Regions from separate parts of the Massilia sp. SYSU DXS3249 genome, predicted to be linked through region 1. Evidence: predicted binding sites of a transcription regulator. Region 1 holds the regulator's gene; each other region holds the start of a gene.
What was found. Region 1 encodes sigma-54, which starts transcription at its own class of promoters, with help from an activator protein. Its sites were predicted from a motif close to TGGCANGNAANCTGCTTT; they were not measured.
Positions count from the first base shown of each region.

Region 2: the regulator sigma-54 is predicted to act here: its motif matches at 1,821-1,838, upstream of ACWCIA_RS22080 (PEP-CTERM sorting domain-containing protein).
Region 3: the regulator sigma-54 is predicted to act here: its motif matches at 1,596-1,613, upstream of pepA (flocculation-associated PEP-CTERM protein PepA).

Region 1 covers NZ_JBSIPX010000011.1:147,457-151,664, forward strand. The annotation lists gene ACWCIA_RS14540 (enoyl-CoA hydratase/isomerase family protein) at 1-856, opposite strand, end outside; gene hpf (ribosome hibernation-promoting factor, HPF/YfiA family) at 971-1,324, opposite strand; gene ACWCIA_RS14550 (RNA polymerase factor sigma-54) at 1,385-2,854, opposite strand; gene lptB (LPS export ABC transporter ATP-binding protein) at 2,877-3,638, opposite strand; gene lptA (lipopolysaccharide transport periplasmic protein LptA) at 3,638-4,208, opposite strand, start outside.
Region 2 covers NZ_JBSIPX010000027.1:32,237-36,444, reverse strand. The annotation lists gene ACWCIA_RS22090 (M16 family metallopeptidase) at 1-215, shown strand, start outside; gene ACWCIA_RS22085 (SDR family oxidoreductase) at 349-1,161, shown strand; gene ACWCIA_RS22080 (PEP-CTERM sorting domain-containing protein) at 1,167-1,778, opposite strand; gene ACWCIA_RS22075 (flavodoxin family protein) at 1,948-3,018, opposite strand; gene ACWCIA_RS22070 (hypothetical protein) at 3,158-4,208, opposite strand, start outside.
Region 3 covers NZ_JBSIPX010000012.1:66,235-70,442, forward strand. The annotation lists gene ACWCIA_RS15010 (2OG-Fe(II) oxygenase) at 32-736, shown strand; gene ACWCIA_RS15015 (hypothetical protein) at 749-1,216, opposite strand; gene pepA (flocculation-associated PEP-CTERM protein PepA) at 1,658-2,542, shown strand; gene ACWCIA_RS15025 (serine hydrolase domain-containing protein) at 2,757-3,827, shown strand; gene ACWCIA_RS15030 (DUF1294 domain-containing protein) at 3,915-4,208, opposite strand, start outside.

The DNA of each region.
Region 1 (4,208 bases):
GCACCAGCATCTCGTGCGTCACGCACATCAGCAGCGGCGAACGCTGGCGCATGGCGGCCAGGGCCTTCTGCGCGAACGGGCTGTCGTCGGTTGCCAGGGAGGCCATGATCGCCGGCACCGAACCGGCGCCGAAATGCGTGTCGACCGCGGCACGCGCCGTTTCCAAGGGGCTCTGCCCTACACCGGCCTTGAGCGGCGCGGCAAAGGCGCGGATCGCTTCGGCCAGCTGTGCACCCGGCGTCGCCTCGACCAGCGCGTTCAGCTCGCCCAGCTTCTCGCCAGGGACGAACACGTCCGCCAGCCCGACATACAGGGCGTCGGCCGCGCCGATGGTCAATCCCGTCAGCCCCAGGTAATTGCCCAGCTGGCCAGGCGCGTGCGACAGGAAATGGCTGCCGCCGACGTCCGGGAACAGGCCGATGTTCACTTCCGGCATCGCCATCTTGATGCGGTCGGTGACGATGCGCAGGCCCGTATCCGGCCCGCCCTGGGCGATGCCCATGCCGCCGCCCATGACGACCCCATCCATGATCGAGATGTAGGGTTTCGGATAGAAATGGATCAGGTGGTTGAGCGCATACTCTTCCGTGAAGAAATCTTCCAGCAGCGCGCTGCCGCCGGTCGGGGTCGCCGTGCCGGCGTCGTGGAAGAAACGGATGTCGCCGCCCGCGCACAGGGCTTTTTCGCTGCTGCTGGTGAGCACGACGGCAGCGACCGCCGGGTCGTCGCGCCAGGCCAGCAGGGTCTCGGTCAGGCGCCGCACCATGGCGAGCGAGAGCGAATTGAGGGCTTTGGGGCGGTCGAGGGTGATCACGCCGGTGCCGTTGGCAACGCGGGTCAGGACATGGTCGGTCATGGTGAATAGGGTTATGGGAAAGACATGCATTCTACCCAAGCCCGTGCGCGGCGTGCCGCCAAAATGAAAAGGGCGCCCTCCAGGCGCCCTCGTTCAGACGGTGCTTAATGCCGATCAGACAGCAACAGCCTCTCCGCCTTCAGGACGGCGCTTGAGCGCCTCGTGACTATGATTTTGCAGCATCGATTTGTATTTCATCACCTGGCGATCCAGCCTGTCCATCAACAGGTCGATCGCGGCATACAGGTCTTGCGCCACACTTTCCACGTGTACAGTCTTGCCGGACATGCGCAAGTTGATCTCGGCTTTCTGCCTTTTGTCTTTTTCGGTGAGATTGTCGATCGCAAGGATCACATGGGAATCGATCACTTGATCGAAATGGCGGGTGATGCGTTCCAGCTTGTTCTGTACGTATTCACGGATGGCGGGGGTGACATCGAGGTGGTGACCGCTGATAGTGAGATTCATACACACTCCTTTGAAAGAGGAGCGGCGGCCGGTCGCGCAGGTAGCGCGTGGCTGCCGCTGTTACAAGGATTTGCGGAGACTGACTGGAGGAATCTTGAGTGCCTCGCGGTATTTTGCAACCGTGCGGCGCGCGATGACCATTCCTTGTTCACCGAGCATTTCCGCGATCTTGCTGTCGGATAATGGGTTCCTGGGGTCCTCTGCTCCTGTCAGTTGCGCAATGAGCGCCCGAATCGCCGTCGACGAGGCTTCGCCCCCCGCTTCGGTGGCGACGTGGCTTCCGAAGAAATACTTCAGCTCAAACATGCCGTGCGGGGTCAGCATGAATTTTTGAGTTGTTACGCGAGAAATTGTGCTCTCGTGTAGGCCTAGTGTATCAGCTATCTCGCGAAGCACAAGGGGACGCATGGCAACCGCGCCATGGCTGAAAAAGTTGCGCTGACGCTCGACGATTGCCTGGGAAACACGCAGGATCGTGTCGAAGCGCTGGCGCATGTTCTTGATGAGCCACTTCGCTTCCTGCAGCTGCGCGCTCATCTGGCCCTCGCCCTTGCCCTGCTTGAGCAGGGCCGCGTAGACATTGTTGACGCGCAGGCGCGGCATGACTTCGTGGTTCAGCATCACGCTCCAGCCGGAGGCCGTCTTGCGGACGATAACGTCCGGAACCACGTAGTCCGAGGTGCTCGACGCAAAGGCCGCGCCCGGGTGCGGATTGCACTGGCGGATCACGGCCTGCGCTTCGCGCAGGTCTTCGTCGTCGCAGTCGAGCGCCTTTTTCAGCTTGTTGAATTCGCGCTGGGCGAACCAGCTCAGGTAACCCTCGACGATCTTCAAAGCCATGCGCCGCGTCACCAGCGGGACGCCGGGCATCTGCCGGATCTGCAAGGCCAGGCACTCGCTGGCGCTGCGCGCGCCGACGCCGACCGGATCGAGGCTCTGCACCAGCGCCAGCGCGCAGCGCAGCTCGTCCATCTCCACTTCCAGCTCCTCCGGCAGGCGGGCATGGATCTCGTCGAGCTGCTCTTCCAGGTAGCCGTTGTCGTCGATGGCGTCGATCACCAGTTCGGCCAGGGCGCGGTCGCGCGCGCTGACGGCGGTGACCCGGATCTGTTCCGACAGGTGCTCGCGCAGCGTGACGCCGATCGCGCCCAGCTGCGGCCGGCCGTCGTCGTCGCCCTCGCTGCCCGAGGCGCGCGGGGCGTCGCCCCAGTCGTCGGCCTCGCCGCGCTCGACGTCGCCGCCGCCGTCGAGCCCGTCGCCATTGTCCGCGGGCGCGGCGCTTTCTTCCTGCCCCGGCGCCGGCGCGTCGGGCTGCTGGGCCGGCGCATCGTTGATGGCGCCGTCGGCCAGCAGGCGCACGGAATTGTCGAGCGGGTCGTCGATCCGCTCGAGCAGCGGATTATCGGAGAGGATCTGCTCGATCTCCTGGTGCAGTTCGAGCGTGGACAACTGCAGCAGGCGGATCGACTGCTGAAGCTGCGGCGTGAGCGCCAGGTGCTGCGAAGTCCGGAGTTGCAGGGATTGTTTCATGGTGCGGCTGTTCGTTCCGTGGTCACATGCGGAAGTGTTCGCCGAGGTAGACGCGTCGTACCGACTCGTCGGCGATGATGTCGTCAGGGCGCCCGGAAGCCAGCACGGCGCCCTGGTTGATGATGTAGGCGCGGTCGCAGATGCCGAGCGTCTCGCGCACGTTGTGGTCGGTGATCAGGACGCCGATGCCGCGCTCCTTCAGGAAGCGCACGATGCGCTGGATCTCGATCACGGCGATCGGGTCGACACCTGCAAACGGTTCGTCGAGCAGCACGAAGCGCGGATTGGTCGCCAGCGCGCGCGCGATCTCCACGCGGCGGCGCTCGCCGCCCGACAGCGACAGCGCCGGGTTCTCGCGCAGCTTCTCGATCTGCAGTTCGGCCAGCAGGGAATCGAGGCGCTCGTTGATGGCGGCCTTGGTCAGCGACTTGCCGTTGTCGTCGCGCTGCAGCTCGAGCACGGCGCGGATGTTGTCCTCCACCGTCAGCTTGCGGAACACCGACGCTTCCTGCGGCAGGTAGGACAGGCCGAGCACCGCGCGGCGGTGGATCGGCAGGCTGGAAATGTCGGTGCCGTTGATTTCGATGGTGCCGGCGTCCGAGGGCACCAGGCCGACGATCATGTAGAACGAGGTCGTCTTGCCGGCGCCGTTCGGCCCGAGCAGGCCGACGACTTCGCCGCAGCCCACCTCGAGCGAGACGTCGCGCACCACCAGGCGCTTGCCGTAGCTCTTTTGCAGGCCCCGCACGACCAGGGTACTGCGGTTGTCGTGGTCATCCTTCATTATTTCTTTCCTGCTGGTGCCGGTGCCGGTGCCGCGGGCGTGGTGCCTGCGCGTGCAGTCGGCGCTGCCGCTGCGGGGGCTGCCGCGCCGGTGCGGCGCGGTGCGATGATCAGGGTGCCGCGGCCGCCGCCGGCCTTGGTCTGGCCGCTCGGGTCGTTGCGCACGGTCGCCACTTCGCGGCGGTTGTCGTAGGAGATGTAGGGGCCGACCAGTTCGTTCGTCATGCGCCCGTTTTCGAGCTCCTTCACGACCGCCTTCGAGAACAGCTTCACCAGTTCCTCGCGCTCCTCGTATTCGATGCGCTCGGCCTGGCCCTCGACCCACAGGTCGGGCCCGCCGTCGCGCTTCTGGCGGAAGGTCGCCACGCGGCCCGGATTCGAGGTCAGCGTCACGCTCATGTAGCCTTCGGGCGTTTCCTTGACCAGGGCGCGGTCGGACTTGAGCAGCAGCGTGCCGCGGGTGACGACGACGTTGCCGGTCAGGATGCGCGTCTGCGTGACTTCGTCCACGTCGAGCGAGTCGAATTCGACGACGGCCTGCTTGAGCGAGTCCGCCTTCTCGGCCGTGGCC
Region 2 (4,208 bases), on a different contig from region 1:
CGCTGGCCGCCGGCTGGACCGCCTACCTGTACCGCGACCGCACCTATGCCTGGTCGCGCCAGTTCGAGGACAAGCTGATGGCCGTCACGCTGCCGCAGCTGAACGCCGCCTTCCGCAAGGCCATCGACCCGGCCAAGCTGTCGGTCGTCGTGGCGGGCGACCAGGAGAAGGCGAAAGGGGCGCCGGTCAAGGTCGCCGGCGGCGCGAAGCCCTGAGTTGGACCGACAGCGGCGGTGGGCAGGCACGCAACACCTGCCCGCCGCGGGGCCGCGCACATTTGATGATTGTGCGCCGTCCCGCTATCATGTTGCCTTTGAGCATCACGCGGCAACGCAGGAGCAGCAGTACATGAAGGGAAGTATCAAGCAGAGGCCGGACGCCACCCCGGACGCCACCCCGGCCGCTAACGCTTTCAACGGCAAGGTCGTCCTCGTCACCGGCGCCGCCGGCGGCATCGGCCGCGCCGTGGCGCTGGCCTTCGGGCGCGCCGGGGCTTCGGTGGTGATCGCCGATGTGTCGGTCGACGGCGGCCACGCCACGGCGGCGACGATCGTCCAGCAGGGCGGCAAGGCGCTGTTCGTGCAGGCGAACGTGACGCGCGCGCAGGAAGTCGAAACCCTGGTCGACAAGACCGTGCACCACTACGGGCGGCTCGACTGCGCCGTCAACTGCGCCGGCGTGCAAGAGGAGGGCCTGCGCCTGGCCGACATCGACGAAGAGCACTTCGACCGCATCATGGACGTGAACGTGAAGGGCGTCTGGCTGTCGATGAAGTACCAGATCCGCCAGATGGTGAAGGGCGGCGGCGGCGCGATCGTCAACCTGTCGTCCGCCTTTGGCCTGGTCGGCGCGCCTGGCCAGTCGGCCTACGCGGCCAGCAAGCATGCGCTGGCCGGCCTGACCAAAAGCGCGGCGCTCGATTACGCAAAGGACGGCATCCGCGTCAATGCCGTCTGTCCCGGCGCGGTGCGCACGCCGATGCTGGCGCGCGCCGTCGGGCGCGAACCGGGCGCCGACAAGAAGCTGCGCGCAGCCCACCCGATGGGACGTTTCGCCGAGCCCGGCGAAGTCGCCGATGCCGTGCTGTGGCTGTGCTCGGGTAGTTCTTCCTTCGTCACCGGGCACGAGCTGGCGGTGGATGGCGGGTTCACCGCCATCTGACTCGATCAGGCCGGGCGCCGGCGGCGCATGCCGGCCGCGCCCAGGATGCCGATGGCGAGCAGGGCCAGGCTGCCCGGCTCGGGCATCGGGGTCGGGACGATATGTTCCAGGCCGCCGTTCTCGCCGGCTTCCAGTGACGCCAGCAGCCCCGCATCGATCTCTCCCAGCGTCACGTTGCCACCGACAATGCGGCGCCAGGAAGGCTCCGCGCCCCACTCGGCGGCGTAGGAGTAGGGCGTCGTGCGCTCTGAACCGGCCACGTGCACGCCGCCGTTCGCGCCCATGCGGAAGGACAGCTCCAGTGTTGCGTAGTAGGCATCCGACAGATCACTGAACAAGGTAAAGCTGGTAGGTCCGGCGTGATAGAAGTTGCGGTGGGCGCTGAGGATGTTGGCGAACAGGCCTGAGGGGGAGTACCAGGTTGCAGGTGCCGCTTCGCTGCCATTGGCAAACAGCTCGTAATACGCGATGGCCTTGTCATTCGTATCCTGGACGAAGAATCCATCGAGCGAGGTGCCGTCGCTGAACCGTGCATCGACGTCATATTGGATGAAACCGGCCGATGCACTATTGCAGGCCAGGGCAGTGACGATGACTGCCAATACTTTCTTGAACATATGCTCCCTTTATAGAAATGGACGCCCGAAGGCGCGCATAAGGAAGCAATAGTTGTGCCGGATTTAAAACTTCCGGTAAATCATGCACTTGGAAATCTTTTCAATTTTGCAATCACGAAGCTGTAATATTTCTCGACATTAACTCGAGAACTGCCCGTAGCCGGAAGCCTTATTTCGGCCTCGGCGTGCGCAGACGCGATGCCGGCGGCACTACACGTCCCGCGCGCAGGTCCTGCACCGTCAGCGCCACGGCGCGCGCCACGTTGCGCACTTCTTCCTGGAAGGCGGTATCGCGGTCGAGCGCCGCGTGGCTGTCGGCATAGGACTCGTAGTAGCCGACGAAGCGGTCGAGCTGGCCGAAGCTGCCGGAGTCCACCAGTCCCATCCAGTTCAGCCAGTCCGACAGCGAGCGCCGCGTGCCTTCGATGCCGGCGACGTCGCCGTGCACCACCAGCCCGAAGGCGCGCCCAGCCAGGTGCTTAGGGTAGTCCCAGCCGGCCAGCTCGATCTCCTTGGCCTTTGCCGCGTCCTTGCCCTGCGTCGACGTCGGGTCGGGATTGCCGCCGTCGGCGCATACCAGGCGGTCGATCATCAGCTTCAGGGTCGACGGCGCCTGGTACCAGTACACGGGCGTGAGGATCAGGATGCCGTGCGCGGCGACCCAGCGCTCGTAGATCTCGTTCATCCAGTCGCCGGTCTGGCGCTCGGCGTGGTTGGGGTAGCAGCTGCACGGCCAGTGGCACAAGGGCATCGCGGTCGACGCGCAGGCCTTGCAGGGGTGGATGTGGCGGTCGTAGTCGGAAGTGAGGCGCGACAGGTCGAGCAGGTCGACCTCGATTCCCTCGGCAAGTAGGGCCTGGCGCGCCATGTTCGACAGGCGCCAGGTCTTCGAGATCTCGCCGGGACAGGTGCCGTCGTTGCGCGCCGAGGCGTTGACGAGCAGGACGCGGCTCGGCGTCGCGGCATCCTTTTGCCGGGCTTCGGCCGCCAGCAGGCGGTCGCGCGCCTGCTTCCATTCGATCGACAGGTCGTAGTCCGGATCGGCGAAACCCGGCCCGGCTTTCACGGTGCGCGGCGCCTTGCGCTTGTCGCGGTAGGCCTGCCAGGCGATTTCCTCGATGCGCTCGAGTTCCCCGGCCACGGCCTCGAAGGCGGGGTCGAAAAAGCCTTCCATGAACTTGTTGCGGAACGCCTCGCGTTCCAGCCTGGCGGGCGCCTGGCCCTTGCGTACGATTGTCATGCGCCCTCCATCGGAATGGAGACGATTATCGGCAAAGCCTGCTTATGCGAATGTACGCTTGCGTACGCAAGATGCATAAAAAAAAGCGGGCGGCGCCAGTGGCGCTACCCGCTTCTTTGGTACTGCGACGCGGCAGGACTTACTGGCCTGCGGCAGGAGCGGCAGCGGCGGCAGGAGCGGCACCTGCGGCGCCGGTCGGCTGGCGCAGCGACATGGCCCAGACGCGTGCGACGTCGGACAGGCCGCCGCCGGCTTTCACGCTCTCGAAGGTCTTGATCGCTTCGTCCTTGCGGCCGGCCTTGGCCTGGGCCGCGGCGAGGCGGATCTTGGCTTCGTCAGGCTGCTTCAGGCCGCCCTTGGCGATACCCTGCTGGATGAAGCCGATGCCCTTGTCGTGCTGGCCCATCGTGGAGTACGCCCAACCCAGGTTGACCAGGCCGGCGCCGTTCTTCGACTTGGCGGCCGAGGCTTCGCCGGCGGCGATGTTCTTCGCGTCGTCGGCGGCACCCTTGTTGGCGCGGCTGCGCAGGGCATCGTGGGCCTTGGCGTTGCCGCCCTTGCCCAGCACGCCGGCGGCGTAGCCTGCGTCGAGCACGTTCTTCGCTTCGGTCGGGAAGCCGTCGCGCAGCGCGCTTTCGGCCAGGTCGACGTAGTCTTCCTCGCGCATCGTCTTGGTGACGGCGTGCTGCAGGCGCAGCACCGGCATGTAGTTGTCCTGGCTGAAGCCCGGCTTCTTGATCACGCTGACGCGAATCAGTTCGTTCCACATGTCGTCGCTCGGGTAGTACGCGATCATCTTCTGGACGGCGGTCTCGTACGCGGCGTTGTCCTTGCTCTCGTTGGCGGCGCTGCGCAGGAGCTTCAGTTCTTCCTCGGTCGGTGCCTTGCCGGCCTTTTCAGCGTCGGCGATGGTCTGCAGCAGCTGGGTCTTGGCGTTCGCGTAGTCCTTGTTCAGGTAGTAGGCGCGCAGCAGCAGCGGACGTGCGGTCGTCATGTCGCCGCCCATCGATTCGTAGCGCTTGAGCTGTTCCACCGTGCCGCCGTAGTTCTTCAGCTTGTATTGCGTGTCGGCCAGGGCCAGCACCAGCTTCGATTGCGAGTCCTTCGGCTCGAAGCCCGACTGCAGCACCTGGTCGGCGAGCGACACGAACGAGGCGTCGTTGCCGGTGACCGAAGCGTGCACCATCTTC
Region 3 (4,208 bases), on a different contig from region 1:
AACCCAACCCAACCGCGTATAAGGACCGACCTTGAGCGACTTCATCGGAATCTATGACGGCGCCCTCACGCCGCAACAATGCGACGCCATCGTCGCCCGCTTCAATGCCAGCGACAAGGTCGTGCGCGGACGCACCGGCGGCGGCGTCGACACCAACAAGAAGGACAGCTGGGACCTCTCCATCGGCGCCCATCCAGAATGGCACGACGTCGGCAACCTGATGCTGGGCGCGGTCGCGCAGCACCTCGCCGGCTACATCGACCAGTACCGCGCGCTGGTGCTGGGCGCGCTGGCGCCGACGGTCGCGCACCCGAAGACCGGCCAGCCGACCGCGCTGTCGCTCGATAATTTCGACGAATGCGGCAGGCCGCACCTGAAGGCGCTGATGCAGTCGATGTACCGCTGCGGGTCGATCAACCTGCAGAAGTACCTGCAGGGTTCCGGCGGCTATCACCACTGGCATTCCGAGGTCTATCCGCAAAACGCCAGCTGCGAGACCCTGCACCGCGTGCTGCTGTTCCAGTTTTACCTGAACGACGTGGCGGACGGCGGCGAGACCGAGTTCCTGTACCAGGGCCGCAAGATCGAGGCGCGCAAGGGCCGCCTGATCATTGCGCCGTCGGGCTTCACGCACACCCATAAAGGGCATGTGCCGGCCAGCGGGGACAAATATATAGCGACCTCGTGGGTACTGTTCAGGCGGGCGGAGGAGTTGTTCGGGAAGGCAGGCGGGTAAGCGTCGCCCCGCTCAATCCGGCCGCGTCGACAGGGCCACGACCGCCACACCGGCAGCGACGATCAGTGCATCCTCGATCAGTCCGCTGCGGGTCTGGCCGATGCGCGCCATGGCCCGCTTGCGGCCGGCCAGCGTTAGGTAGGCGAGCGGGACGGCGGTGGCAACCGCGACCGCCGCTCCGGCCTGTTCCCGACCGCGCGGCGCCAGCGCGGCGCCGGCGATGCCGGCACTCATCACGCGCGCCAGCAGGCCCAGGAATACCGTGCGGTCGGGCGCGCTCTTCATCTTGTCGCCGGCCAGTTCCCCAGCCCCCATCGCCAGCGCACCGAACTTGAACAGAGGACGATCGAGGAGCATGAGCTCCCCCGGCGTACGGCGGCCTGCAAGGCGCGCGGTCGCGATCGTGGCCATGGGTGTCATCGAACGCGCGCTGGCAACGGCGCCGATCAGGGCTGAGGGCAACAGGCTGGGAGTTCTCATCGTGGTGCATCCTTGTGTCGTGAAGTGTCAGCAGGCGCCCGTGCAAGCCGCACGGGTCGCCGGCCTGTCTGCGAACGGTCCGGAACGGACTCCGGTTTCGCCGACGTCCGCTCGACTATAGCCGCCCTGCCGGCAGGGTGTCGCCACCCTGCCCGGCCCGCCTCCTGCTTGCGCCTGCAAGGGCATCCCGCATGCGGACCGTCCGGCCAGGCCTGCCTGGATGCCCTCTCGACACCCCAGTGGACGAGAACTAATAGTGCCGATCGCCCAACAATCTTTCCTCTCAGATTTAACATTCTGTCGAAATTCTTTACATCATTGTTAAATACTGATGAGCTGGCATTTCGCAAGTACCTGAAAACAAAAGAGAAATTTTTGCTGGCACGTTAATCGCTTAGAGAGTGTTACTTTTCCCGCTGTTTCTGATTAAAGGTTACTCAAATGAAATTCCTGAACAAACTTGCCTGTGCTGCCGCTGTCGCAATGTCCTTCGCTGGTGCGGCCAACGCCGCCACCATCCTGACCGACTGGCGTTTCAACCCGAACGGCGGCGGTTTCGATAACGCCCAGGTCATCGGCGAATACCTGGACATCAACGGCAACTCGTTCATCCAGCTGACCCCGACCGGCGAGCGCAGCTTCAGCTTCGTCGAGCACGCAGTGTTCAACATCCTGCAGGCCGACAGCAACGGCCAGTCCTTCAACGACCGTTTCGAAGGCGGCAACATCAGCGCGGTCTTCGAAGGCTTCGGTAACGGCACCCGCGGCACCGGCTCGACGGCCGGCTCGTTCACCTTCGAAGGCGGCACCATCCGCATCTTCCAGAACCCGACCGACGGCCAGTACGGCGGCACCGAAGGCATCTACGGCGCCAACCTGGGCACCGAAATCGCCACCTTCGACGTCCTCGCCGGCGGCGGCGGCCAGGTCGATGCCAGCGGCAGCCCGATCGCCAACGGCCAGGTGAGCGTGTTCGCCCGCGCTACCGACATGGAGCCAGGCTACTTCTTCCGCAGCAACGGCCAGGACCTGTCGATGGAATCGATCCTCGCGTTCGCGTTCACCAACGCTAACCCGATCGTCAACCCGAACAGCGCTGCAACGCCTAACCTGGTGTCGGAAGTGGCCTGCCAGTACGCCGGCTTCACCGGCGCCGGCTGCAACGGCGGCACCTACGCCAACGCACCAGGCCAGTACTTCTTCATCTCGAACAATGGCCAGTTCAAGCTGGCTGAAGTTCCAGAGCCAGGCTCGCTGGCCCTGTTCGGCATCGCCCTGCTGGGCGCCGGCTTCGCCAGCCGCAAGCGCATTGCCAAGAAAGCCTAAGCATTGTTGGATACCGGCTGCCGGAAACGGCGGCCTGGAGGAATGCCAGTCAGTTGATCTGACTGGCATTTTTTATTGGCCCTTCCCATGCGCCTGCCCTTTCATCGGGCCGGCTGCCGGCCGGTCGTCCTGTGGTGCGGCCTGTCGCACGCTTCGCCGGGCATGCCCGAGCGCGGCTACAATGCCAGCCTGCCCACTCGCTCCAGAGGTCCGCATGCGTTTTCTTCCATCCTGGCTCGCTCCCGCCGCCTTCGCCACTACTCTATCGCTGCTGTCGGGTTGCGCCGCCGTCGACCACATCGCCTCCACTCGCCTGATCGAGCGCCATGTCGCGCAGGACTACAGCGGCGTCGTCGCAGTGCGCGCGGATGCCCGTTCGAGCCTGGTGACCCGCGGCTACGGCCTGGCCCTGCGCGAGCAGCCGCAGGCGAATACGCAGGACACCCGCTTCATGATCGGCTCGGTCACGAAATGGATCAGCGCCGTCACCGTGCTGCGCCTGTCCGACATGGGCAAGCTCGACCTGGATGCGCCGATCGCGCGCCACCTGCCGGAACTGCCGCCGGAAAACGGTGCGGTGACCCTGCGCCAGCTGCTGTCGAACCGCAGCGGCATCCCGAACGGCGTGTCGCAAGCGCTGCGCAAGGATCCGTCCATCGGCAACCTGGAGATCGGGCCGGTCGCGGCAGCGCTGCGCTTCGGCGCCGGCGCACTCACTGCCCCACCGGGCGAGAAATGGGATTACTCGGCCACCAACTGGCTGCTGGTGGCCGCCGTCGTGGAACGGGCCAACAAGCAGGCGTTCACTGAAACGGTGGAGGAACTTGTGTTCGCCCCGGCAGGCGTGCGCGACACGAGTTTCGCGGAGACCGGTTACGAGGACGCGGTCGGGATGGCGGTGGCCTACGCCAGCTCGGGCGCACGCAAGACACCGCCCGCCCCGCCGATGGCGGCTGCCAGCGGCACCCTGTACAGCACGGCGCGCGACCTGGTCGCCATCGCCGACGCCGTGTATTTCACTCAGTTATTGTCGGACAGGGCACGCAAGGAGCTCATGGCGATCCAGGTCGCCTCCGAGGACTATGCGCTCGGTGGCCGGGTCAGGACGATCGCGACGAAACAGGGCCCCCGCACCCTCGCCTGGGAGTCCGGCGTCAGTGGCGGGTACAAGACCTTGCTGGCCTACGACCCGCGCGACGGCCGGGCCGTCGTCCTGCTGAACAATACCGACATGCAGCAGTCGGATCAGGCGAAGATGGCGATTGCCTTGTTCGACGCGATGTAGGCGCCTGTCAGCGGGCAGGAATGTGGCGGCGCTGCACGCGGATTCGGTGCCCGTCCATGGTCGCAGTCAATCGGCAAGTACCCGCCATCACACTGCTGGCAGCGACCGCAATAACGCGATATTCGAAGAGTAAACGAGCCAGCCGAGTACGCCGCAGTTGACGGCGACCGTCAGCCAGAACGCGATACGAAAGGATTCCTTCTTCGACTTGTGCCGAAGCAGGTGTTGCGCCACCAGGGCGCCGGGCCAGCCCCCGAGCAGGGCAAGGACGTGCAGGGTACTTTCTTTTGTCCTCCATTGACCATTTCGCGCTGCCGACTTGTCGATCTTGTAGGCAATGAAGGTCAACACGCTCAAGAACATGTACGCGCCAAACACGGA